One region of the Massilia putida genome, then DNA from elsewhere that is predicted to be linked to it. Evidence: riboswitches for the same ligand, from Rfam matches in the RefSeq annotation. Region 1 holds a riboswitch; each other region holds the start of a gene.
What was found. A riboswitch is a leader RNA that binds a small molecule or an ion and turns the genes downstream of it on or off. The one in region 1 is predicted to bind manganese.

Region 2: another riboswitch for manganese. It lies ahead of BVG12_RS02310 (IS256 family transposase); the one in region 1 lies ahead of BVG12_RS00100 (sodium:calcium antiporter).
Region 3: another riboswitch for manganese. It lies ahead of BVG12_RS05150 (manganese efflux pump); the one in region 1 lies ahead of BVG12_RS00100 (sodium:calcium antiporter).

The regions. Positions count from the first base shown of each region.
Region 1 is NZ_CP019036.1:12,241-20,009, forward strand. Features, by position in the region: gene BVG12_RS00080 (IS5 family transposase) at 245-1,048, opposite strand; gene dmeF (CDF family Co(II)/Ni(II) efflux transporter DmeF) at 1,151-2,440, opposite strand; gene BVG12_RS00090 (DUF1289 domain-containing protein) at 2,523-2,699, opposite strand; gene BVG12_RS00095 (metal/formaldehyde-sensitive transcriptional repressor) at 2,705-2,980, opposite strand; gene BVG12_RS00100 (sodium:calcium antiporter) at 3,119-4,114, opposite strand; yybP-ykoY riboswitch at 4,174-4,344, opposite strand; gene BVG12_RS00105 (IS5 family transposase) at 4,519-5,664, opposite strand; gene BVG12_RS33690 (hypothetical protein) at 5,856-6,152, shown strand; gene BVG12_RS00115 (LPD7 domain-containing protein) at 6,206-7,769, opposite strand, start outside.
Region 2 is NZ_CP019037.1:430,316-438,084, forward strand. Features, by position in the region: partial or broken gene BVG12_RS02305 (IS5 family transposase) at 257-1,402, shown strand; yybP-ykoY riboswitch at 1,577-1,671, shown strand; gene BVG12_RS02310 (IS256 family transposase) at 1,759-3,009, shown strand; gene BVG12_RS02315 (sodium:calcium antiporter) at 3,166-4,176, shown strand; gene BVG12_RS02320 (metal/formaldehyde-sensitive transcriptional repressor) at 4,315-4,590, shown strand; gene BVG12_RS02325 (DUF1289 domain-containing protein) at 4,596-4,772, shown strand; gene dmeF (CDF family Co(II)/Ni(II) efflux transporter DmeF) at 4,855-6,156, shown strand; gene BVG12_RS02340 (carbohydrate porin) at 6,437-7,762, opposite strand.
Region 3 is NZ_CP019038.1:595,647-603,415, forward strand. Features, by position in the region: gene BVG12_RS05130 (pyruvate kinase) at 1-459, opposite strand, end outside; gene tnpC (IS66 family transposase) at 1,067-2,689, opposite strand; gene tnpB (IS66 family insertion sequence element accessory protein TnpB) at 2,697-3,080, opposite strand; gene tnpA (IS66 family insertion sequence element accessory protein TnpA) at 3,080-3,415, opposite strand; partial or broken gene BVG12_RS05150 (manganese efflux pump) at 3,792-4,142, opposite strand; yybP-ykoY riboswitch at 4,149-4,337, opposite strand; gene BVG12_RS05155 (sugar MFS transporter) at 4,371-5,678, opposite strand; gene BVG12_RS05160 (glucokinase) at 5,691-6,665, opposite strand; gene BVG12_RS05165 (glycoside hydrolase family 3 protein) at 6,662-7,769, opposite strand, start outside.

The DNA of each region.
Region 1 (7,769 bases):
CTTGCGGCGTACATGTCGCCGCACAGCACTCAACGCACGAACGTCCGCAACAATGCGAGCCTCCGAGAAGTCCTAAAGTCCGGTCAGCCGGTCGAAATATTGGGTTGGATTGATCCAGGCTTACAACGAGTTGGTGCATTTGATCTTAACCTTGCAGCTGGGCTTGAGGACAGCATCATCGCCGTGCTTGCACCTCCTTGGAACGGTAGTCGCTCTGCTGCGCATGTGTCGGCACTAAGAACGCCTAACAAAACCTCTCGACGTACCGCCAACAGATGAGTGAGCATGCAAGCGAAAGGAACGCCTGGTGTATGTCCGCTCGTCGCTCATGGCGAATGCGCAGTCGGCGGAAACGATGAAGCCATCCAAGTGTTCGCTCCACAACCCAACGCCATCGGCCTAGCCTCTGCCGCGATTCCACGCCGTAACGCGCGATTCGAGCCATGATTCTTCGTTGGCGTAGCCAAGTGCGGTGCGCTCGTGAAGCATAGGCTCGATCGGCGTGCAGCTTACCTGGACGTTTGCGAGCTGGGCCCGATAGCCCTTTCACAGCCGGGATTGCATCGACAAGGGGTATGAGCAGTCGCGAGTCGTGCACTTGCGCACCTGAGATTCGGGCAACGAGGGGCAGTCCGCGTTGATCCACAACGACGTGATGTTTGCAGCCGAGCTTGCCACGATCAGTCGGGTTTGGGCCAGTATGCTCGCCGCCGGCGGGTGCAGGCACGCTCGCAGCGTCAATGCTGGCTCGATCCCATATGATTTGGTCGTGCTCGCGGAGGCGACACAAAACCGCTTCATGGACCCTCTGCCAGACACCTGCTTGCATCCAATCGTGGAGGCGACGCCAGCACGTCATTCCACTGCCGCATCCGAGCTCACGCGGCAGATACTCCCAAGGTATCCCAGTTCTGAGGACGAACAAGATGCCCGTTAGGGCAGCACGATCGCTGATGCGGGGCCGTCCGCCTTTTGGCGAACGACCGTGGGTCGGAAGTTGAGCTGCTATAAACGACCAAAGGTCTTCGGGGAGAAGTTCTTGGGCCATGGCATCGGTCCGTCTGCAAAGAGGGCCGTCATAACGATGGCCGATCTATGGCCGGGTACCTCCGCTATCGGCCTATTTTGTCGATAAACTCGATTCGGTTTCCTATACCGAACCGCGCGCCTGGTTGACCTCAACAGTCAGGTGAGAAAGGCCTTTTAAACGATTGAGCTTTTCATGATAGAAAGCGGGATTGCGCTGTAAGTCTTCAGTAACAATAGTAACCAGCGCGCTCATGTGGCCTGGGCCAACCCGCCATACGTGCAGATCGAGCACTTTATCTCCACCGTCCTCGATCACGTTATGCACCTTGTCAGCCATCTTACGGTCGGTGTTCATGTCCAGGAGGATGCCGCCAGTGTCGCGCATCAGACCGAATGACCAGTTTGCGATCACCAATGCACCGATGACACCAGCCAGCGGGTCTATCCACAGCCAGTTGAACTCCTTTGCAAGGACGAGGCCGATGATGGCCAGTACCGAGACGGCTGCGTCTGCCATAACGTGGATATAAGCGGCGCGCATGTTGTGGTCACGGTGAGCGGCATCATGACCGTCGCCGTGGTCGTGCACATGTTCTTCGAACTCGACCGTGTGTTCACCATCCGGCAGCCGGACGATGACCTTGAACGCATGCGGCTCCGGAATCTCGTCCTTCGACTCGAGGTATCCGCCTTTGTCCGCTAACGCAAAGGATTGTTGCAAGCCGTTGGGACGGACCGTCGTGACAGAAAGCGCCGAAGGCGCCACCTTCCAGCTTGCGGCTTCGGAGGCAAGACGGAAAACGGGCGGTACGCCATCTTCGAAGATCGACAGGGAAACCACCCCAGATGACGTCACGATCCGCTGCGCTTCTTCCTCATGGTCGTGCTCATCATCATGGTCGAGACCGTGGCTGTGTCCATGGCTGTGACCGTGGCTGTGTCCATGATGGTCGCCGCTCAACAGCCAGACGCTCGCGATGTTGACCAGCAGGCCGACGATTGCAATCGGAATCGCCTCGCCGAAGTGGATGGGCACCGGAGACAGGAAGCGTGTGACGGCTTCGTAACCGATCAGGAGGGCAATCATCGCGAGCACAATAGCACTCGTGAACCCGGCCAGGTCGCCGAGCTTGCCGGTGCCGAACACGAAGCGCGGGTCGCTTGCGTGCTTGCGCGCATAGGTGTACGCGAGCGCCGCAATCAGCATCGCCCCGGCATGGGTGGACATGTGCAGGCCGTCCGCGACCAGCGCCAGTGAGCCGAACAGGCTCCCCCCGACGATTTCGAGCAGCATCATCGCACTGCACAGCGCAATAACCGCCCACGTCTTGCGTTCATTGTTTTCGTGGCCGGCACCCAGAAAAATGTGGTCGTGGCCCGCGCCGAAGGCGGCGTCTTCGAAACGGCTCATTTCCGCCTCCGGTTGGGGACGATCCGGGGCCGGAGCATGAAAGTGTGTCAGGTCTTGCATAAGGTTTCCTCGGCCGGCTGCGCTATCGCCCAGCCAGCTTTTTCTCGCGCCGTGCGCGTTCGTTGATGATGTGATGCCTGCGGTGATCCGTCATCTTCTTCCACTCACGCGCTTCGGCGAGCGTGCGCAGACATCCTGTGCAATAGCCGGTCTTGCCGTCGAACTGGCATAGCTCGACACATGGCGATTTCACGGCCATAGCTGCTACTTGAGATAGGCTCGGATTACATCGAGGAGTTCGCTCGCGCCTTCCGCACGCGCGGCTTCTGACAGGTCGCTCGCGGCGACGTGTTCGCGAACATGGTCTTCGATCACTTCGGCCATCAGGCCGTTCATGGCACCGCGGCTGGCAGCCAGCAGGTGCAGAACCTCGGCACACCCGGCTTCAGACTCCAGGGCGCGTTCGATCGCCTCTACTTGCCCACGTATACGGCGTACGCGAGCAAGCAGCTTTGCCTTTTCTCTTGTTGTGTGAGACACATGAATACCTTCAAATATAGGGTAAGGGGGTATATTACCCGAAGCGAGCGTCGATCGAAAACTGTTACCGTCAGCTTGTGTTGATTCAGATACCGCTATCGAGCGGCAGCGCGGGCTGCCGCTCGCTTCATTCAGCGATTACATCAAGAACGGGACGCCAGCAGCGAACACGATGTACAGAGCCCCGAACGCGGCGAGTTTCCTGGCACTCAAATGGCGGTGCTTCAAAAACCAGTACAGCCCGACGATGGACGCGACCGTCACAACTGCAGCCCATACGAGCGTACGGTCCAGCATCCATGGAGTGAAAAGGAGGCCAAGCGCGCTTGGTATAGTCGCCTGGATCATCATGGCGCCGCTAATGTTGGCAAGTGCCAGGTCGGACTTTCCTTGCCGGACCCAGATGACAGCGTTCATCGTCTCCGGCAACTCCGTCGCGATTGGACTCAACAGTAATGCGACCAGTTGCGCCGGCAATCCGATGAGAGGTCCTACTACACCGATTTCGCGCACGAACAACTGGGAAGCAGCGAAGATCGCGACCAGTGCGCCAACCGTCTGCAGGACCGCCCACAGGGTACGCGGGTTCTTGGCGCGCGGTGTAAGTTTCAAAGGCTCAAGTTCCTCGGCGTCTGCTGTCTCACCTGAAGCAGTTATCTCGCGCCAGACATAGGCCGCGTATGCAAGCAAGAAGAGCACACCAAGCCACGGCTTGAATGCGAACGCGACGAGGCCCAAGGCGACCTTACATACGAAAATCGCCAGGAACCATCGTTGGTCGTCCAGTAGGCGCCGCCTTGCTGGACGTGAAACGACGCGGCGCTCTTGCGTATTCTTGACGGTCATGAACGCGATGCCGACCACGGCATAGGCAATGGTTGCGAGAACCAGGGGGCCGCCAAGGGCGGCGCCGACACCGATTTCCTTGTGCGCCGCATCGTGCCCGAAGACGACGGCAACGAAAGTCACGACGCTCTCAGGCAGTGCAGTACCAAAGGCCGCAAGCACTGTCCCGGTCGCGGTCTGCGACATGCCGAAGCGATGGCCCACCCATTCCACGCCGTTGACGAAATATTCGCACGACACATAGATTGCAGCGGCCGAAAGAAGGAGGAGGACGAAGGGGACTAGCATGGCGCCACCATGAGAACCACGGCGGCGGAATCAGTACGGAAGATTTTTTTTGACACGACAGCTCCAAGCCGGACAAAAACCGATGACCATACGCCCCGTCCGGCCTGGAAGGGCAATATGGCCAAAGGTCTTGCAAGGCTCGACGAGCCGCTTGCGCCATGGCCTGCTGGCCAAGGATGTTGACGCAAGCTCCTTTCAGAGAAAGGTAGCTACTCCCCAATGACGGGGGGTATTGTAACAGTGCAAATACGCAGCGTCCATTGGTTCCGGTGAAAAGCTGGAGACGCAACGCATGGGCAGCTCTGGCTTAGATGAGCAAATTGTCTATAACTCCGTGCCGGCGTCGGTTGCTATTTTTGTTACTAACAGGTTTTGTTAGGCGTTCTAACAGGGTGTGGACGAAATTAAGCCTGATAAGTCAATCTGTTGAGTAGCATTCGGGCCTCTGCGAGCCAGACCCAAGCGGTCGAGATTTCCAGTTTTCGGTCGTGATGCATCACCGTACGACGCCAGCGCTCAGTCCACGCGTGCGTGCGCTCAACGACCCAGCGCTTCGGTAAGGCCACGAATCCTTTTTCGATTTCCATAGTCGGGACAGTCGCTTGTGCAGCATTGTGCAGCGTTCCGGTCGTGCCGTTACCTGGGCGCCGTACGACTTCGACACGGATGTGATGTTGCTGCTCGATGTCGCGAGCACACTTTCCGCTGTACGCCCCGTCTGTGTAAAGCTTCTCGAGCCGGGGCGCTTTGGCACACGCCTGTGCGACAACGGCTGCGGCGGCGTCTCGATCCTGCACGCTTGCAGCAGTCACCGTCACGGCAAGAACCAGGCCCAATGTATCGACGACGAGGTTGCGTTTTCGGCCTTTGACCTTTTTGCCTGCATCGAAGCCGCTCTCGCCGCCCTGTGGCGAGCTGCGATTGGACTGGGCATCGATAACGGCCGCAGTCGGCGTACTTGGGCGTCCGATACGCGAGCGCCATTGCTCGCGTAACCGATCTTGCATCTGCTCGAATACTCCTGCTGCAGCCCAGCGCGCGAAGGTTTTGTAGACTGCTTGCCAAGGCGGGAATGTCTTGGGCAAGAGTCTCCAGGCGCACCCCGTGCGCAAGACGTAAGAACAGGCGTTGACCAGCTCGCGCCTGCTGTACTGCGCCGGGGTACCTCGTTGGCCTGGGGCCCGCTCGAACAAATCAGCGACCAGCTCCCATTCTGCGTCAGTCAAGTTGGTACTGTAGAAGGGAACGTCTTCGCGCCGGTGCGCTTCCGTGTAGCCGTAGCGCTTAGGGCCTTTATCGGCCGTGGGAGATACCCGTCGAGCGGCCTTGAGCCGTACGATGCCTTCCGCGCGTAACGCGCGCCGGATCGTTGCTGTGCAAACGCGCACGCCGCAGCGACGATCCAACTCATCGGCAATTTCATCCAAGCTTGCCTGCGCGTGCTCCAACACGATTCCGTGCAAAGCTGCGATATGCTCAGGCTTCAATGCTGACGGCCTGCCGCCAAGATTTGCTGGCGACGAAGGATCAGACTGCTGTTTCGATGCCATGGCATGCCCTCCCATAACCGGAATAGCATGCCACAGGTACGCCAGCGATTTTGTCTACACCCTCTAAGCCCCTTGGTAGTTAGTGGCGAGTTGCCGCAGGTATCTTTCTCACGTGTCGAGCAGCCTATGTCGGAGAAAGAGAGCACGAAGCCATTTACTGGCCATGCGGAGGCTTTAAGCCTACCATCCACTTGCACCAGGTGCATTTCAAGGTTCGTTTAGGGAAGACCTACTACAACGAGGGATTTTTCAATGTGCCAGTCGCATTTGCGCGGCATTTTGCTGAGCATGGTACTGAGCTAAAGATGTACTGCGGTAGCGAGCGCGCCCTACTGATGGGTATGCTTGACCGTAAAGCCAACCAAAAAAGTGGTACACCGCGCATTTATGGCAAGGCTGAACTGGCACGCTGGATTCAAAAAAGCCTGAAAATGGACGATTTTCTAGAGGTGACAGTCGTTAGCACTCGTGAGTTGTTGCTGAACTAGGCTTGAACGGCAGCGCTGCTTTGCCCAGCGCCGCCGTTTTCGCGTCCGCGAAATCAGCGGGTACGTTCTAGCTCAGGCTGTCGCGCCTGCCTTGAGGGGGAGGATTTTTCCGCTACCTGGGGCGCGGGCAGCTTCATATCGCCCTTTTCGACGGAGGCGTTGAATCGTCCAAGGACTTCACGGCGCAGGTCTTCGGGATATTTCGACAGCTGCTTGTCCAGCACCTTGAAGGCCGCCTCGACCTTGACCTTTTCGTCCGGTGAAAGCGTCCGCATCACGACCAGGCCGGCCGGCTTGACTTCCCATTCGTTGCGCTTGGCAGGTACCTGTTGCTCGCCAATGACCTTGCCCGCACCGTCGCGCACGTTGGCTGTCACCTGGACGCTCTGTTGGTCGTTGAGCTTCAACGAGATTCCGTCCCCGGCCTTGAACTTGCCGTCGCTCATCGAGCGCTCCAGATCCTTGCCCCATACCGTTCGTTCTCCTGCCTGCGTCTGCAGCTTCACGTAGTAACTCTGCTTCTCGTCCGGATCGTGCTTGTAGTTCGCGCGTCCATGATCGAGCAGGCGTCCAACGATCGGGGTCTTGCCTTCACCCGGTGCATCTGTTTTGGCTTGAGCCTGATCCGGGGTGTCCTTGCGGCTTGCAGTTGGTTCAGCTGCAGTGTTCGGACTAGCTGGGTTAGCCGATGCGCTCTTAGTGCCGCGTTGGTCGGCTTTCTCTGCTGCTTCCAGGCGCCCGGCAGATCGTGTTCCGGTACCTAAAATTTCTTCCCGCGTTGCTGCCTGCCGAGCTTTCGCCAAATCTAGCTCAACTTCAACCGCCGCCCTCTGGTTCGGTGTCAAGCCGTTCATGATCTTGGCGGATTGAGGACCTTCGCCCAAGGTCAATATCTGCTTTGCAGCTTCTTGAACCCGCTCCAGGTCTGGAAAGCGCGAGGCCGACTGCACTTGGCTATTTGTCGAGGGGGTATTAATCTCGCGGTCTACCTTGACCTCGATAGTGTTCTTGACGTCCTTGTCCGCCTTTCCAGCGCTGACGGCCGGATCGCCGGCGACGCCGCGTTCGCGCTTGAGTTGCTCCAGCTGCTGCAGGTCGTGTTGGGTAGGCTCGTAGCCCTTGGTACGCAGGCCGCGCGATTCGGCCTCCAGCCAGGCCGTTTGTCTGAACGAGTCAGTACCTTTCAACTCGATTTGATTCCAGTTTTTAGCCGCGGCGATGGCCACCATGTCCGCGATCGTGGCGCGATCTTCAACGGTAGTCGACAACTTCTTGCCGTGGTCCTGGAAGCGCAGCGTGTCCGACTCCTTGTCGTGGTATTTCCCGTCCCTGACCATATACGACGTCAGGATCTGCTCAGGCAAGTCATAGCCGGTTTTTTTCAGTACCGGCTTGCCGGCAGCCGGCTCGCCTTGTTCGGCGGCGCCAGGGCTTGGCTTGTCAGCCTTCGATCCGACAACCGAGGCATCGACGGCTGGCCCGGCAGGTTTGGCGGGATCTGCCTTGTCGAGCGTGACGCCGGATTTTGCGTGGGCCGAGGACTTGTCATTGTCCTTTGCTTCTGCCGGTGCTTTCGGCTCATCCGGCGATTTCGCGTCCTTGGCCACGCGACGGTCG
Region 2 (7,769 bases), on a different replicon from region 1:
TACCTCTGCGGGCTGGGAGTCATTCCGGCCTTCCCCGATGCACCGACCACGGAACCTGCGGCCGCCCCCTATTACTCGTTCAAGGTATTCGGTACAGGGGCCGCGCTGTGCATCGCCGAGGCGCAGACGCGGGCGACGCGCCAGTACACGGTAAAGGGGTAACTACAGAATTTGGAAAAAATAGTACGCTAAGAGGGTGTAGACAAAATCAATAACGTAGCTGTGGCATGCTATCCCGATGTCGAAGGAGCATGCCATGGCAACGAGAGATCGACTCGACGGCATTGAGCCGTCAAGCAATGCAGGAGGCAGGCCGCCGGCATTGAAGCCTGAGCATATCGCGGTTTTGCACGATATCGTGGCGGAGCGCCCAGGCTAGCTTGAGTGAAATCGCCGACGAGCTGCACCACCGCTGTGGATTACGCGTGTGCGATGCAACGATTCGTCGTGCGCTGCGTGCACAAGGCATCGTACGACTCAAGCCAGTGCGTCGGGCGTGTGCGGAGCGAGCCGAGGGCGCCAAGCGGTATGGCTACACGGCAGCGCACCGACGCGAGGACATATCGCCGTACAGCACCAACTTGACAGACGCCGAATGGGAGCTGGTCGCTGATTTGTTCGAGCGAGTACCGGGACAACGAGGCACGCCCGTGCATTACAGCCGCCGCGATCTCGTGAATGCGTGCTCGTATGTGCTTCGAACGGGCTGCGCCTGGCGACTGTTACCCGAGTCGTTCCCACCCTGGCAGGCGGTGTACAAGGCGTTTTCGCGCTGGGTTGGAGCCGGCGTATTCGAGCTGATGCAGGACCGGCTGCGTGAACAATGGCGTGCACGCATGGGACGCGCGAGCACCCCGAGCGCAGCGGTGATCGATGCACAGTCCACTCGCGCCTCGCCGCAGGGTGGCGAAAGCGGATTCGATGCAGGCAAGAAGGTCAAAGGGCGAAAGCGCAATCTCGTGGTTGATACGATGGGGCTACTCATCGCCGTCACGGTCACCGCCGCGAGCGTGCAGGACCGGGATGCTGCCGCAGCCGTGGTTACACAAGCGTGCGCCAAAAGCCCTCGGCTAAAAAAGCTTTATACCGATGGCGCATACGGCGGGAAATGTGCCCATGACATCGAGCGGACGCATCATCTTCGTGTCGAAGTCGTTCGTCGTCCAGGTAACAGCACGATCGGAACGCTGCATGATTCCAAGGCGGCACCTGGGCCAACTGCTGTTTTCAACTCAGGATTCACGATCCTGCCCAAGCGCTGGGTCGTTGAACGAACCCACGCGTGGACCGAACGCTGGCGCCGCACAGTGATGCATCACGACGCAAACTCGCTGTGTCGGCGGCTTGGGTTTGGCTGGCCGAGGCGCGTATACTACTCAGCAGGCTCGCGTATCAAGGTTGATTTTGTCCACACCCTGTAAGAACGCCTACCAAAACCTATTAGTAACAAAAATGGCAACCGACGCCGGCACGGAGTTATAGACAATTTGCTCATCTAAGCCAAAGCTGCCCATGCGTTGCGTCTCCAGCTTTTCACCGGAACCAATGGACGCTACGTATTTGCACTGTTACAATACCGCCCGTCATTGGGGAGTAGCTACCTTTCTCTGAAAGGAGCTTGCGTCAACATCCTTGGCCAGCAGGCCATGGCGCAAGCGGCTCGTCGAGCCTTGCAAGACCTTTGGCCATATTGCGAGGGTGTAAATAATATTGTGTAAACGGTCATTTGGCAGGACACTGCCGCCATTAGGAGAAACGATGACCGTTGTAAAGCGTAACAAGCGGGCCAAGCCCGATCCGGAACTGCTCAAACTTGCCGACGGCCTGCTGGCAAACTACCAGAAGCCCGAGGACCTGATCGGCGAAAATGGGCTGCTCAAGCAGCTCACCAAGATGCTGGTCGAGCGCGCGCTGGAAGTCGAGATGACCGACCACCTGGGCCACGACAAAAGCGGCGAGGTGACCAACAGCACTGCCAACACCCGCAACGGCCATAGCATCAAGACGCTCAAGGGCGATTTCGGCGCGCTGCCGCTTGACGTTCCTCGCGACCGCCAGGGCACGTTCGAGCCGCAGATCGTCGTCAAGCATCAGACACGCTGGACCGGCTTCGACGACAAAATCATCTCGCTCTACGCGCGTGGCCTGAGCGTGCGGGAGATCCAAAGCCATCTGGAAGAGATGTACGGCACCGAGGTGTCACCGACCCTCATTTCCAACGTCACGGACGCTGTCAGCGAGGATGTGAAGCTCTGGCAGGCCCGCCCGCTCGACGCCGTGTACCCGATCCTCTATCTCGACTGCATTCACGTCAAGGTGCGCGACAACGGCGCGGTGCGTACCAAGGCGGTCTACCTGGCCATCGGCGTCAACATGGATGGCCACAAGGAGGTGCTGGGCCTGTGGATCTCCCAAACTGAAGGCGCGAAGTTCTGGCTGCAGGTCGTGACCGAGCTAAAAAATCGTGGCGTGCAGGACATATTCATCGCCTGCGTCGACGGCCTGAAAGGCTTCCCGGACGCCATCGAGGCGGTCTACCCGCAGACCTCGGTTCAGCTGTGCATCGTTCACATGGTGCGCAACAGCCTGAATTTCGTGCCCTGGAAAGCGCAGAAGGAAGTCGCCGCCGATCTGAAGTTGATTTACAGTGCAGCCACTACCGACGAGGCTGAACTCAGGCTTGCCGAATTCGAAGATAAATGGGATAAACAGTATAAACCGATAGGTCAGTCCTGGCGCCGTAACTGGGCGCGCGTCATACCGTTCTTCGACTACCCGCCGGAAATCCGAAAGGTGATATACACCACGAACGCTATTGAATCGATTAACATGAGCCTGCGAAAAGTGACCAAGGCCCGCAGTTCCTTTCCGACCGATGAAGCTGTCAGCAAGCTGTTTTATCTTGCCCTGAACAACATCAGCAAGAAGTGGACGATGCCGATACGGGACTGGAAAGCTGCGTTAAACCGCTTCGCCATCCAGTTTGAAGACCGGGTGCCGCAGACTTAAACGAAGAATCGTTTACACAGAATCTGGTACACCCCCCATATTGCCCTTCCAGGCCGGACGGGGCGTATGGTCATCGGTTTTCGTCCGGCTTGGAGCTGTCGTGTCAAAAAAAATCTTCCGTACTGATTCCGCCGCCGTGGTTCTCATGGTGGCGCCATGCTAGTCCCCTTCGTCCTCCTCCTTCTTTCGGCCGCTGCAATCTATGTGTCGTGCGAATATTTCGTCAACGGCGTGGAATGGGTGGGCCATCGCTTCGGCATGTCGCAGACCGCGACCGGGACAGTGCTTGCGGCCTTCGGTACTGCACTGCCTGAGAGCGTCGTGACCTTCGTTGCCGTCGTCTTCGGGCACGATGCGGCGCACAAGGAAATCGGTGTCGGCGCCGCCCTTGGCGGCCCCTTGGTTCTCGCAACCATTGCCTATGCCGTGGTCGGCATCGCGTTCATGACCGTCAAGAATACGCAAGAGCGCCGCGCGCAAGAGCGCCGCGTCGTTTCACGTCCAGCAAGGCGGCGCCTATTGGACGACCAACGATGGTTCCTGGCGATTTTCGTATGTAAGGTCGCCTTGGGCCTCGTCGCGTTCGCATTCAAGCCGTGGCTTGGTGTGCTCTTCTTGCTTGCATACGCGGCCTATGTCTGGCGCGAGATAACTGCTTCAGGTGAGACAGCAGACGCCGAGGAACTTGAGCCTTTGAAACTTACACCGCGCGCCAAGAACCCGCGTACCCTGTGGGCGGTCCTGCAGACGGTTGGCGCACTGGTCGCGATCTTCGCTGCTTCCCAATTGTTCGTGCGCGAAATCGGCGTGGTAGGACCTCTCCTCGGGTTGCCGGCGCAATTGGTCGCATTACTGCTGAGCCCAATCGCGACGGAGCTACCGGAAACCATGAACGCCGTCATCTGGGTCCGGCAAGGAAAGTCGGACCTGGCACTTGCCAACATCAGCGGCGCGATGATGATCCAGGCGACTATACCAAGCGCGCTTGGCCTCCTATTCACTCCATGGATGCTGGACCGTACGCTCGTATGGGCTGCAGTTGTGACGGTCGCGTCCATCGTCGGGCTGTACTGGTTTTTGAAGCACCGCCATTTGAGTGCCAGGAAACTCGCCGCGTTCGGGGCTCTGTACATCGTGTTCGCTGCTGGCGTCCCGTTCTTGATGTAATCGCTGAATGAAGCGAGCGGCAGCTCGCGCTGCCGCTCGATAGCGGTATCTGAATCAACACAAGCTGACGGTAACAGTTTTCGATCGACGCTCGCTTCGGGTAATATACCCCCTTACCCTATATTTGAAGGTATACATGTGTCTCACACAACAAGAGAAAAGGCAAAGCTGCTTGCTCGCGTACGCCGTATACGTGGGCAAGTAGAGGCGATCGAACGCGCCCTGGAGTCTGAAGCCGGGTGTGCCGAGGTTCTGCACCTGCTGGCTGCCGGCCGCGGTGCCATGAACGGCCTGATGGCCGAAGTGATCGGAGACCATGTTCGCGAACACGTCGCAGCGAGCGACCTGTCAGAAGCCGCGCGTGCGGAAGGCGCGAGCGAACTCCTCGATGTAATCCGAGCCTATCTCAAGTAGCAGCTATGGCCGTGAAATCGCCATGTGTCGAGCTATGCCAGTTCGACGGCAAGACCGGCTATTGCACAGGATGTCTGCGCACGCTCGCCGAAGCGCGTGAGTGGAAGAAGATGACGGATCACCGCAGGCATCACATCATCAACGAACGCGCACGGCGCGAGAAAAAGCTGGCCGGGCGATAGCGCAGCCGGCCGAGGAAACCTTATGCAAGACCTGACACACTTTCATGCACCGGCCCCGGATCGTCCCCAACCGGAGACGGAAATGAGCCGTTTCGAAGACGCCGCCTTCGGCGCGGGCCACGACCACATTTTTCTGGGTGCCGGCCACGAAAACAATGAACGCAAGACGTGGGCGGTTATTGCGCTGTGCAGTGCGATGATGCTGCTCGAAATCGTCGGGGGGAGCCTGTTCGGCTCACTGGCGCTGGTCGCGGACGGCCTGCACATGTCCACCCATGCCGGGGCGATGCTGATTGCGGCGCTCGCGTACACCTATGCGCGCAAGCACGCAAGCGACCCGCGCTTCGTGTTCGGCACCGGCAAGCTCGGCGACCTGGCCGGGTTCACGAGTGCCATTGTGCTCGCGATGATTGCCCTCCTGATCGGTTACGAGGCCGTTACACGTTTCCTCTCACCGGTGCCCATCCACTTCGGCGAGGCGATTCCAGTCGCAATCGTCGGCCTGCTAGTCAACATCGCGAGCGTCTGGCTGTTGAGCGGCGACCATCATGGACACAGCCACGGTCACAGCCATGGCCATGGCCATGGACACAGCCACGGTCTCGACCATGATGATGAGCACGACCATGAGGAAGAAGCGCAGCGGATCGTGACGTCATCTGGGGTGGTTTCCCTGTCGATCTTCGAAGATGGCGTACCGCCCGTTTTCCGTCTTGCCTCCGAATCCGCAAGCTGGAAGGTGGCGCCTTCGGCGCTTTCTGTCACGACGGTCCGTCCCAACGGCTTGCAACAATCCTTTGCGTTCGCGGACCAAGGCGGATACCTCGAGTCGAAGGACGAGATTCCGGAGCCGCATGCATTCAAGGTCATCGTCCGGCTGCCGGATGGTGAACACACGGTCGAGTTCGAAGAACACACGCACGACCACGACGACGGTCATGATGCCGCTCACCGTGACCACAACATGCGCGCCGCTTATATCCACGTTATGGCAGACGCAGCCGTCTCGGTACTGGCCATCATCGGCCTCGTCCTTGCAAAGGAGTTCAACTGGCCGTGGATGGACCCGCTGGCTGGTGTCATCGGTGCATTGGTGATCGCAAACTGGTCATTCGGTCTGATGCGCGACACTGGTGGCATCCTCCTGGACATGAACACCGACCGTAAGATGGCTGACAAGGTGCATAACGTGATCGAGGACGGTGGAGATAAAGTGCTCGATCTGCACGTATGGCGGGTTGGCCCAGGCCACATGAGCGCGCTGGTTACTATTGTTACTGAAGACTTACAGCGCAATCCCGCTTTCTATCATGAAAAGCTCGATCGTTTAAAAGGCCTTTCTCATCTGACTGTTGAGGTCAATCAGGTGCGCGGTTCGGTATAGGAAACAGAGTCGAGTCTATCGATAAAATAGGCCGATAGGGGCACCTCAGAAAACGGAAAATAAAGCACGCTAAGCCGTTGGTGCTGCCAGAGCTGCCTGAACTTGCCTGCACCTACCTTTGCACTGCTACGCCAGACGTAATCGTCGGTCACGGTGATCTGCTCCCAGCTACGCGGCGATAAGTGCTGCAATGCAACAGGCCCATGTCAATGCGCTGGCCTGGCCACACAGCTCATCCGTAGCCCGGTCACGAAAATAAGCGCGTTCTCTAGGTTACGTCTTAGAACTCCAAGTGGACGCGGAACCCAAGGATTGATACCGGTCCGCGATCCTTGTTGTAAGCCGGATTGTTGACGTGTTGATAATTTAGAGCGAGCGTTGCGTTGGGAGTCATCCGCATCAAATAATATGTCTCGACAATCTTTTCGGCTCCATAGTTTAATTTTCCGTCGCCGATAAGAATACCGATACCGCCAGCCTTAAAATAATCTTCTGCCGCCGCCGACATTCCGTTGACGACTCCTGCAATACCAATTGTATCATTTCCGCGTCCCCAGCGATCGCCTTTCACCGAAACCCCAGCCGAAAGCGATTTGTTAATTTCTGTAAACTCGTACGCTTCCTTACTACCGTCATTCATACTCGCGCGAACGAAGACACCAAAATCAGATGCTACTTCTTGCTCTGCGTTGATAACGAAGCCTAGACGTGTGCTGAGACGGCGGACCGAGGCCGCGCTAGGAATACCACCTGTTTGGGTCGTCATTTGTATTGCATCGCGATAATTGGCCATGCTCCCCCGGTTAGCAAACGCCATTATTTTCAGTTTGCCGGGGTGGCCTTGCCACTTATGGCGATGCTCAAATTCGCCTACGGCCATGAACTGGCTAAAGTCAACACCGGTGATCTTTCCATTTGGCTCTTTGGACAGTTGAAATAGGCCGCCACGTAATGTCCACACATTTCTCGTCCATTCGGCGGCGACACCATACGTGAATCCCCATGCATCAGCAGCATAATCGAACGCGCCGGCATCAATCACGGACCAGTTCAGAAAATCAGCTCGGGGGTCGTGGGCATAACTGTTAGTATCAAATATGTCAACTACTGAAAACTTACCAAATGTCAATATTAGGTTATCAGACTGATTTGACCCACCCAACTGATTCGCGCTTGCCTCAATTTTTTCTAAGTCACCACCTAACGGGATCACTTGACGAATGAAGGCTCGTGGAAGGCGTAGGTATGGCGTATTTGCTCCGATCTTATAAGCTTCACCACTCGGGAAGCCCGCCATGCCGACAGTATTGCTCAATCCAAAGCCCTGGTCGATTTCCGGGTTAAGCCACAATTCAGCACCGCTCCACAACCGAACTCCAACGTATAAGGTCACATCCGTCGTTTCCTCCGCGCGAGCATTAGCAATCAAACTGTTCGGTCCGCTATAGGGCGATCTGAAATCAGGGTGTTTTTGTGTCACATTGGTGACTTGGCCATGCACGGCCCACGCTTGGGCATCCGTTATGTCCTGATCGGAGGCGTTGTCGGCAGCGTATGCCATACCACTGCAAAGACCGAGGACGATAACGCGTACTAACGCGTACATGATGGGT
Region 3 (7,769 bases), on a different replicon from region 1:
GTCCGCCGCCGTGCTGGGCATGGTGACCATGATGCGAACGTTGCGGCCATTCGGACGTGGACCCAGAAGCTGGTCGGCATGTTCGTCGAGGATGCGACTGCCGGCAGAAAATTCAATGTAGTGGTCGCTCTCCGGGACGGGCTCGGCAGAGTGCATGAGACGCCGCAACAAGCTCAGAACGGCGTCGACTGTCGCCAGCACATGCGCTTCCGCCCGGCCCAGGGATGACAGGCCAAGCGTTGCAAGCCGTTGCTGCAGCGGACGCAGGTCGCGCCGGCGCAGAGCCAGGTAATGCAGCAAGTTGCGTGCGCTGGCCTGGTAATGAGGCTGGACTTCGGCGATCCGGTGCTGGGCGTGAAGAGTTTCAGCGACGATGTCCGCGCGGATCGACTCCAGCTCCCTCAGGAGGACGGCGACGGCCTCGCCGCTGCCGGCACGTTCAATATCGTCGTCAGCCAAACCCACCCCCTCTGCCTGTGCGCACCTGGACTACGCGCAAGCCTTCAATATTGGTGCCAGTGCTCGCGCCGACCGGACTATGGCTGTCGCAACACCGTCTTGGCGCTGCAGACGGCAGGTATGCTAGTTCGGCTTTGTGACCTTGGCATGACGCGCTTGTGCGCGTGTATCCAGCCGCTCCGCTAGTGGGAGCACTGTCCCGACACCGGAGATGCACATGCTTCCCGATCCTCTGCACGCACACTTCCGTCTGACAGAACCCGAGTGATGACGGCACCGCTCATGCCTCGTGCTTTGAGGTATTCGATCGCACCGACCGTTCCCAGGGATGTCTGTAAGCGAATGCTTTCTTTAACGATATCTTTTCGTTGTGGTTGCCGCGGCGGGGCCGACGTCGTACGGCGTTCCATTTGCAATGTTTCCATAACACCCTCTCAAGAGTTGAATTTCGCTTGGTGGTAGCTGGGGCAAAGCTTGCGGCGAAGCGCAAGTGTTGCCCGCTAATCTAACAGCAAGCGGAAAGAGTTGAAACAGGGTGCAGCTTGTTGATGGCTAGGAAAAGACCTACGTTTGAATCTGCCAGCGATAGCGCGGCAATAGTAAGCGATCACGCGGCGGCGCGTGTACGTAGCCCGCTAATGTCATGCAGACCAGACCGCAGCGGATCATCCGCAAACATTCCCTTCCAGACCCGTGGCGTGAGCTGATGCACCAATGACGCCGGATGCTGGCCGACACGCTGCAGCACGTCCACGAAATAGTCGTAAGGATTGATATCGTGTAGCCGGCAGGTCGCCAGCAGGCTTTGAACGATGCCGACGTGCTTGGCGCCCAGCTCGGTCCAGCTGAACAGCCAGTTCTTCTTCCCCATCGGGATAACTCTCAGGGCGCGCTCGAGGTGGTTCGTGTCGATCGATACCTCCGGGTCATCCAGGTAGACCGACAGGCCGACCCGGCGCTCACGGATATACGCCAGCGCACCGAGAAAGGGACTGCTCGGCAGGAATCCCTGTTTGTCGAACTGTTCGTCGATCCAGGTGAAGAAGCGCTCGAGGACAGGTTTCGACTGTTTCTGTCGGCGTGTGAGCTTGGCTTGTCCCGTCAGGCCATCGTCGCGAATGTGCTGTTCGACCTTGTAGAGACCGGCGATCGCATGCAGTGCCTGGTCGGCCTGCACCGGCTCGATATCCTTGGCATCAAAGATTTTACGGCGTGCGTGTGCCCAGCACTGCGCGTGTGTGATCCCGGTCTTCTTCGCGTAATGCTCATAGGCGCTGTAGCCATCGCTTTGCAAGACGGCGCCATTTGGCCGCTGCAGGCCAAGCGTGGTCTCGACGTGCTTGGCCGCCCGGCTGGGGTAGTACAGGAAGCAGATTTCATCCTGCTCGCCCACGACGGGCCAGAAATACGCTGCCTTCATCTTTCCTGGGCCGGCACGCCCCGCCTTGATCGGCGTTTCGTCCATCGCGATCACGCGCGAGCGCCGCACCGACTCCAGCTGGGCGTTGAAGATCGGCTCGATCAGCGATACCGCGGCCGGCATCAGCTTCGTGATCCATGCACGGCTGACGTTGATGCCCGAATCCTGCAGTTTGACGTGCTGGCGGTACAGCGGCTGGTGATAGGCGAACTTATCGATGATCATGCCGGCGATGAAGCTGACGTCGGCGCGGCAACCGTCCAGTACGCCGACCGGAGCCAGAGAGCACGACAGCGCTCCATCAGCACGAAGCTTGATGACCGGGCGCACGTACTTGAGGATGACGTAGCTGCCGGGACGCTGGGCCAGGCGGTAGCTGACCTTTTCGCCGATCACCTCGAAGTCTGCCGGGTCCAGTCCTGCCGTCTCGTCATTGGCAACGGCGATGACCTGGACCGGCACCTTCGACTCGTCAAAGAACAGGGCCGCGTCATCGGTGCCATCGATGAGATTGCTGTTCTTCTTCCCGGGTACGCGCTCGTGCGCCGCGATCCTGGTCTTTTTGGCCGGCGCCGCCGCGTCATCGGGAACGACGTCGAACGCCTCTCCCAGAGTGCCCTGGACGCCGTCCGGTTCCGGCATCCGACGCTCGCTCTTCTGCCCGAAGATCTGCCGCTGAAACCACGCCACCTGACGGCGCAGCCGGATGATTTCACGCTCTTTCGCGTCGAGCAAAGCGCTCATCTGCGGCATGGTCAACCCCACTGCTGAACTGGCAGTGTCAGAGGCGGGATGTTGGTCGGAGGGCATAGCAATATTATAAAGTTTTCGCAGGGTGAACTCGCTGGTTTTGGGTGCCGGTGCCAGGCTTTTTGTAGCGCTTACGCACCTGTTTCGGCTCGATCCCTTCGAGCAGTAACTTCAGTCCCGTCCAGTCCATTTCGCAGCTTTTAACGTCGGCCCAGTTGCTGACCAGACGGCCTTGCTCGAGACGCTTGGCCCACACGCACAGGCCGCTGCGGTCGAAGTACAGGACGCGGATCTGGGTCGCTCGGCGGTTGATGAACGCGAACAGGTTTCCGGAGAGCGGATCCTGATGCATGACATGTTTCGCCAGCGCGTAGAGACCGTCGAATGACAGGCGCATGTTGACCGGCTGCCCGTATAGGAATACCCGTACCTGGCCTTCCGGGAAGAACATCAGCGCCTCGTGATCGTTAGGACGGTGCCGCCGCCGAGATCGATTCTGATGTCGATTCCAGCAGTCGGCGTCGACACCGATGCAGGCGGATGTACCATAGCCGTGACACCGGACGTGTTCGCGATGGTACCGAGGTCAATGAATGCTGCTGGCTGTCCGGGAGTGGCCGCGTGCCTGCTGGCGGCGGCCAGCTTTGACCGCCAGATATGGAAGCTGGCCGTCGACACCGATTCATCCCGGCAGAACGCAGCGATGGTCTTGCCGCTTTGCGCATGCCGAAGCAATCGGCTACGCCAGGCGGCTTCCTTCGAGATGTGAGACTCCAGCTTGTCCATGTCCGGCTCCGTGTTGTTGAACTCGGAGGGGATTGTGCCGGCTTGAGAAATCGGAAGATATAACGCCGCTCAGGAACCGCTTACCTGCCAAGTTCCCAAATGCCGACTGTGCGAGATGCGTGAGCGGACGTTCGAGCAACGGCGGTGGCACGTTCGCGGAGTTCGAGCCGGCCCGGCTAGTTCCCAAAGCCAAGCTCGCCCGAGGACTCGACGCCTTTCGGGAGACCGCATATCAGTGTGTTTCAAGGCGGTGGCATTTTCTTAACCCGGGCTTCCGTTCCACTGCACCTCAACCTTCAAATATCGGGCTCTGCGTGACTCCAACTATGAGCAATAGTGCTTAGCGCCCGATTTTTTCCGATTTCCCTAATTACCCCATGCTGGTCGCGACGCCCGTCACGGCGAGCAGCCAGAACGAGTGGGAGGTCGGTTTGTCGTCCTCGTCGTCGTCCGCGCCGGACAAGCCTTCGCGCATCATGCGCAGGCCCAGGAGTCCCAGCAACGTGAACGCGATCCAGTGGTCCCACGCTTCGACGTACGGCGCGGCCCAATGGCCGAGGGCCCAGCCGATCACGGGCGTGATGCCTTCGATGACGCCGAAGATCGCGCCCGTGCGCAGGGCCTCGCGAAGATGGGGACGTTGCAGCGCGGCGCCCTTGCCGACGGCGACGGCGAATGCGTCGGTGGACATGGCAAGTGCGAGTGCGGCGGTGGCGAGGAAATTCATTACGGTTCCAGTCGGGCGGATGACGATGGCATGCCGGCGCGGCCCGATGAACGCGCAGACATACCAAAGGTCTTGCCAACCGAAACGGCTACCCGTACCACGACGGCGAACGGCACCTGGCCGATGATCGTCGAGTGTGTTGATACGGGATCTTCCGCGCGGGCGGAAGCAGGCTACTCCCCAATGGGATGCCGGCATTCTACCGAAAATGTGGCCGGAAGGCCAGCGTCAGGCCGGGCCGCCGGCCTGGCGATGCAGGTTGGCGTATCGGAGCCCGAAGAACAAAATGAAGCCGTAGCACGCGGCCGGCACGAAGAACGACGGCTGGACGCCGATGCGGTCCGCCAGCATGCCCTGCAAGAACGGCACGATCGCGCCGCCCACGATGGCCATGCAGAGGATGCCGGAGCCCTGTCCCGTGTGGCGTCCCAAGCCGTGCAAGGCCATGCTGAAGATCGTGGGGAACATGATCGAGTTGCACAGGCCGACGGCGAGGATCGCCCACATCGCGGCCCGGCCTTCGCCGAGGATGGCCGCCAGCACGAGCACGATGGCGGCGAGCGCATTGAACGCGAGCGCCTTGCCCGGGCTGACGACACGCATCACGCCGAAGCCGATGAAGCGCCCGATCAGCGCTCCGCCCCAGTACACGCTGACGTAGCCGGCCGCCTGCGCCGCCGGCATCCCGGCGACCCGCGCTTCGCCCAGGAAGTTGACGAGGAAGCTGCCGATACTGACTTCTCCGCCCACGTACAGGAAAATCGCAACCGCGCCCAGCACGAGGTGGCGGTAGGCGAGCGCCGAACCGGAGGCCGCAGCCGTGTCGCCCTCCGCATGGTCGATGCGCGGCAGCCGGGCCAGCGCGAACAGCACGGCCAGGATCGCGAGCGCCGCCGCCAGCGCCAGGTAGGGGCCCTGTACCGTGGCCGCTTCTTGCGCGCGGTGCGCGGCCCGTCCGGCCGCGTCCAGCTTTGCCACCTGGTCGGCCGTCAGGCTGCCGGCCCCGGCCAGGATCAACGCGCCGCCGACCAGCGGGCCGACCGTCGTGCCGAGCGAGTTGAGGGCTTGCGTGAACGTCAGGCGGCTCGACGCCGTGGCCGGGGGACCGAGCACCGTCACGTATGGATTCGCGGCCACCTGCAGGATCGTGATGCCGGCCGCGAGCACGAAGAACGCGAACAGGAACAGCCCGTAGCCGCCCTGCGCGGCCGGATAGAACAGCGCGCAGCCGGCGGCCGCGATCAGGAGGCCCGTGACGGCGCCCTTCTGGTAGCCGAGGCGGCGGATCAGCGCGCCGGCCGGCAGCGACACGATGAAATAGGCGCCGAAGAAGCAGAACTGCACGAGCATCGCCTGCAGATAATTCAGCGTATAGATCGCCTTCAGATGCGGGATCAGCACGTCGTTCAGCGATGTGAGCAGGCCCCACATGAAGAACAGGATCGTGACGATGACGAGCGGTCCGGTGTTCGCCGCCGCGGCGGCGGGTGCGGCCGCCAGCGGCGCGGTGCCGGGCGTATTGGGTGCGGATGCCATGGTGTCTCCTCGTTATGGTTGTCGTGTCGCGGCGTCGAGCATGACGGCGCCGCCGCGCAGCGCGGGATAGGGTTCGGTGACGAGCCAGGTCGGAATGCGTGCCAGGTAGGGCCGCAGCCGGCCCTTGCCTTCGAAGCGGGCGCGGAATGCGGACGCGTGGAACAGGGACCCCAGCCGCGGCACGATGCCGCCGCCGATATACATGCCGCCCGTCGCGCCCAACGTCAACGCGACGTTGCCCGCCACGCTGCCCAGCATTGCGCAGAATACGTCGACCGTGGCGCGGCAGGCCGCGCTCGTGCCGTCCAGCGCCCGCGCCGTGATCGCGGCGGCGGCCAGGCGCTCGCCGGACAGGACGCGGTGGATCGCTTCCAGGCCCGGCCCGGACAACAGGCGTTCGGCCGACACATGGCCGTGTTCTTCCCACAACGCGTCCAGGACGTCCACCTCCTGGCGCGTGACGGGCGCGAAGCTGGCGTGGCCGCCCTCGCCCGCCAGCGCGATCCAGCGCGTGCCGCCGGGTCCCGGCGCGGGGACGACGCCGGACACACCGAGACCGGTGCCGGGGCCGATCAGGCCGATGGGCCGGCCGGGCGTCGCGGCGATGTCGCCGCCGATTCGCTCGCGTCCGGCCTCGTCGAGATGCGGCAAAGCCATCGCCAGCGCGGCGAAATCGTTCACGACCAGGAGCGTGTCGAGCGCCCGCGCGTCGCGCAGCGCCGCAATCGAAAAGCACCAGTGGTGATTCGTCATCCGCACGAAGTCGCCTTCGACCGGGTTGGCGATGGCGACGGCCGCATGGCGGATGGCGTCCGTCGCATGGCCGCGTGCCCCGGCCCGGGCCAGGTACGCATCCATCGCGGCGCCGATGTCGTCGTAATCGCGGCACGCCAGGACCTCGACGTCCGCGAAGTCGCTGCCTTCGGCCTGCAGCGCGAAGCGGGCATTGGTGCCGCCGATATCGGCCAGCAGCCGGTAAGCGGTCATTGCAGTTCCTCGCACGCGATGGCGTCGGCCGCGGTCGTCACGTCGATGTTGCCGAAGGCGGCGGCGAACGGAGCGTCGCTCGTCACGCTGAACGGCGTATCGACGTGTGCCAGGTCGGCGCGGAAGCACGCGAGCGGAATCGCCACCGATTGCCGGCCTTTTCCGGCCAGGCGCGCAAACAACCTGGTCGCATCGAGCGGCGTGCCGCACGCATTTGCGCCGCAGGCCAGCGCGATCGTCACCTTGCCGGCGGGTGCCTGCTGAACGACCGTATCGAAACGCAGGCCCCCCTTGACCGCCAGCGCGGCCGGCAGCGCAAGCGGCTTGGCGCCGTGCGCCTCGAACGTCGCGGGGCCCGTCCACGTGACGAGTTTCGCGTCCTGCTGCGTCTTGATCTGGGCGGTGCCGACCGCGATCCCGGGCAGCCGCGTCGTCGCATTCAGGTCGGCGCCGAGCGGCTGCACCGCCGTGCCGCTGCGGATGCGCATGGGGAAGCTGGCCCGGTCCGCGTGCCCGAAGATGGGGACAATGCGCGGGACCGTGTCGGCGGCGCTGCAGCCGCCGGCGGGGTAACTCGCGTCCAGCAGGCCGATGTGCGAACGCTCGCCGCGCCTGAGGCCATAGCCGTAGGCGAACAGCGGCGCATAACCGGCGTCCCCCACGTTCAGCGGCGTCTGGCACACGGACTTCGGCCACGAGAACGACAGCTTGCCCGTGAAGTCATAGGGCTTTGCTCCCTCGCCGGCGACGAGCAGGTCGGACACGCCCTTCCCTTCCGTGCCCGGCAGCCAGGCCGCGATGAACGTGTCGGACAGGTTCAGCAAATCGTTGACCCACAGCGGGCGACCGGACAGGAACACGGTCACGACCGGCTTGCCCTTGCCGTGCACTTTCTGCAGCACGGCGAGGTCCTCCGGGTAGCGGCTGGAATGACGCAACGTCCCCGATGGCACGATATCGCCGTCCCCTTCCGCATACGGGCCCTCGCCGATCACGGCGATCACGATATCGAATTGGGACGGATCGACATGCGCCGCGTCCGCGCTGTACGTGACGTTCGCGCCGGCCGCCTTCAGGCCCGCGAGGATCGTGTCGGCCTTCGGA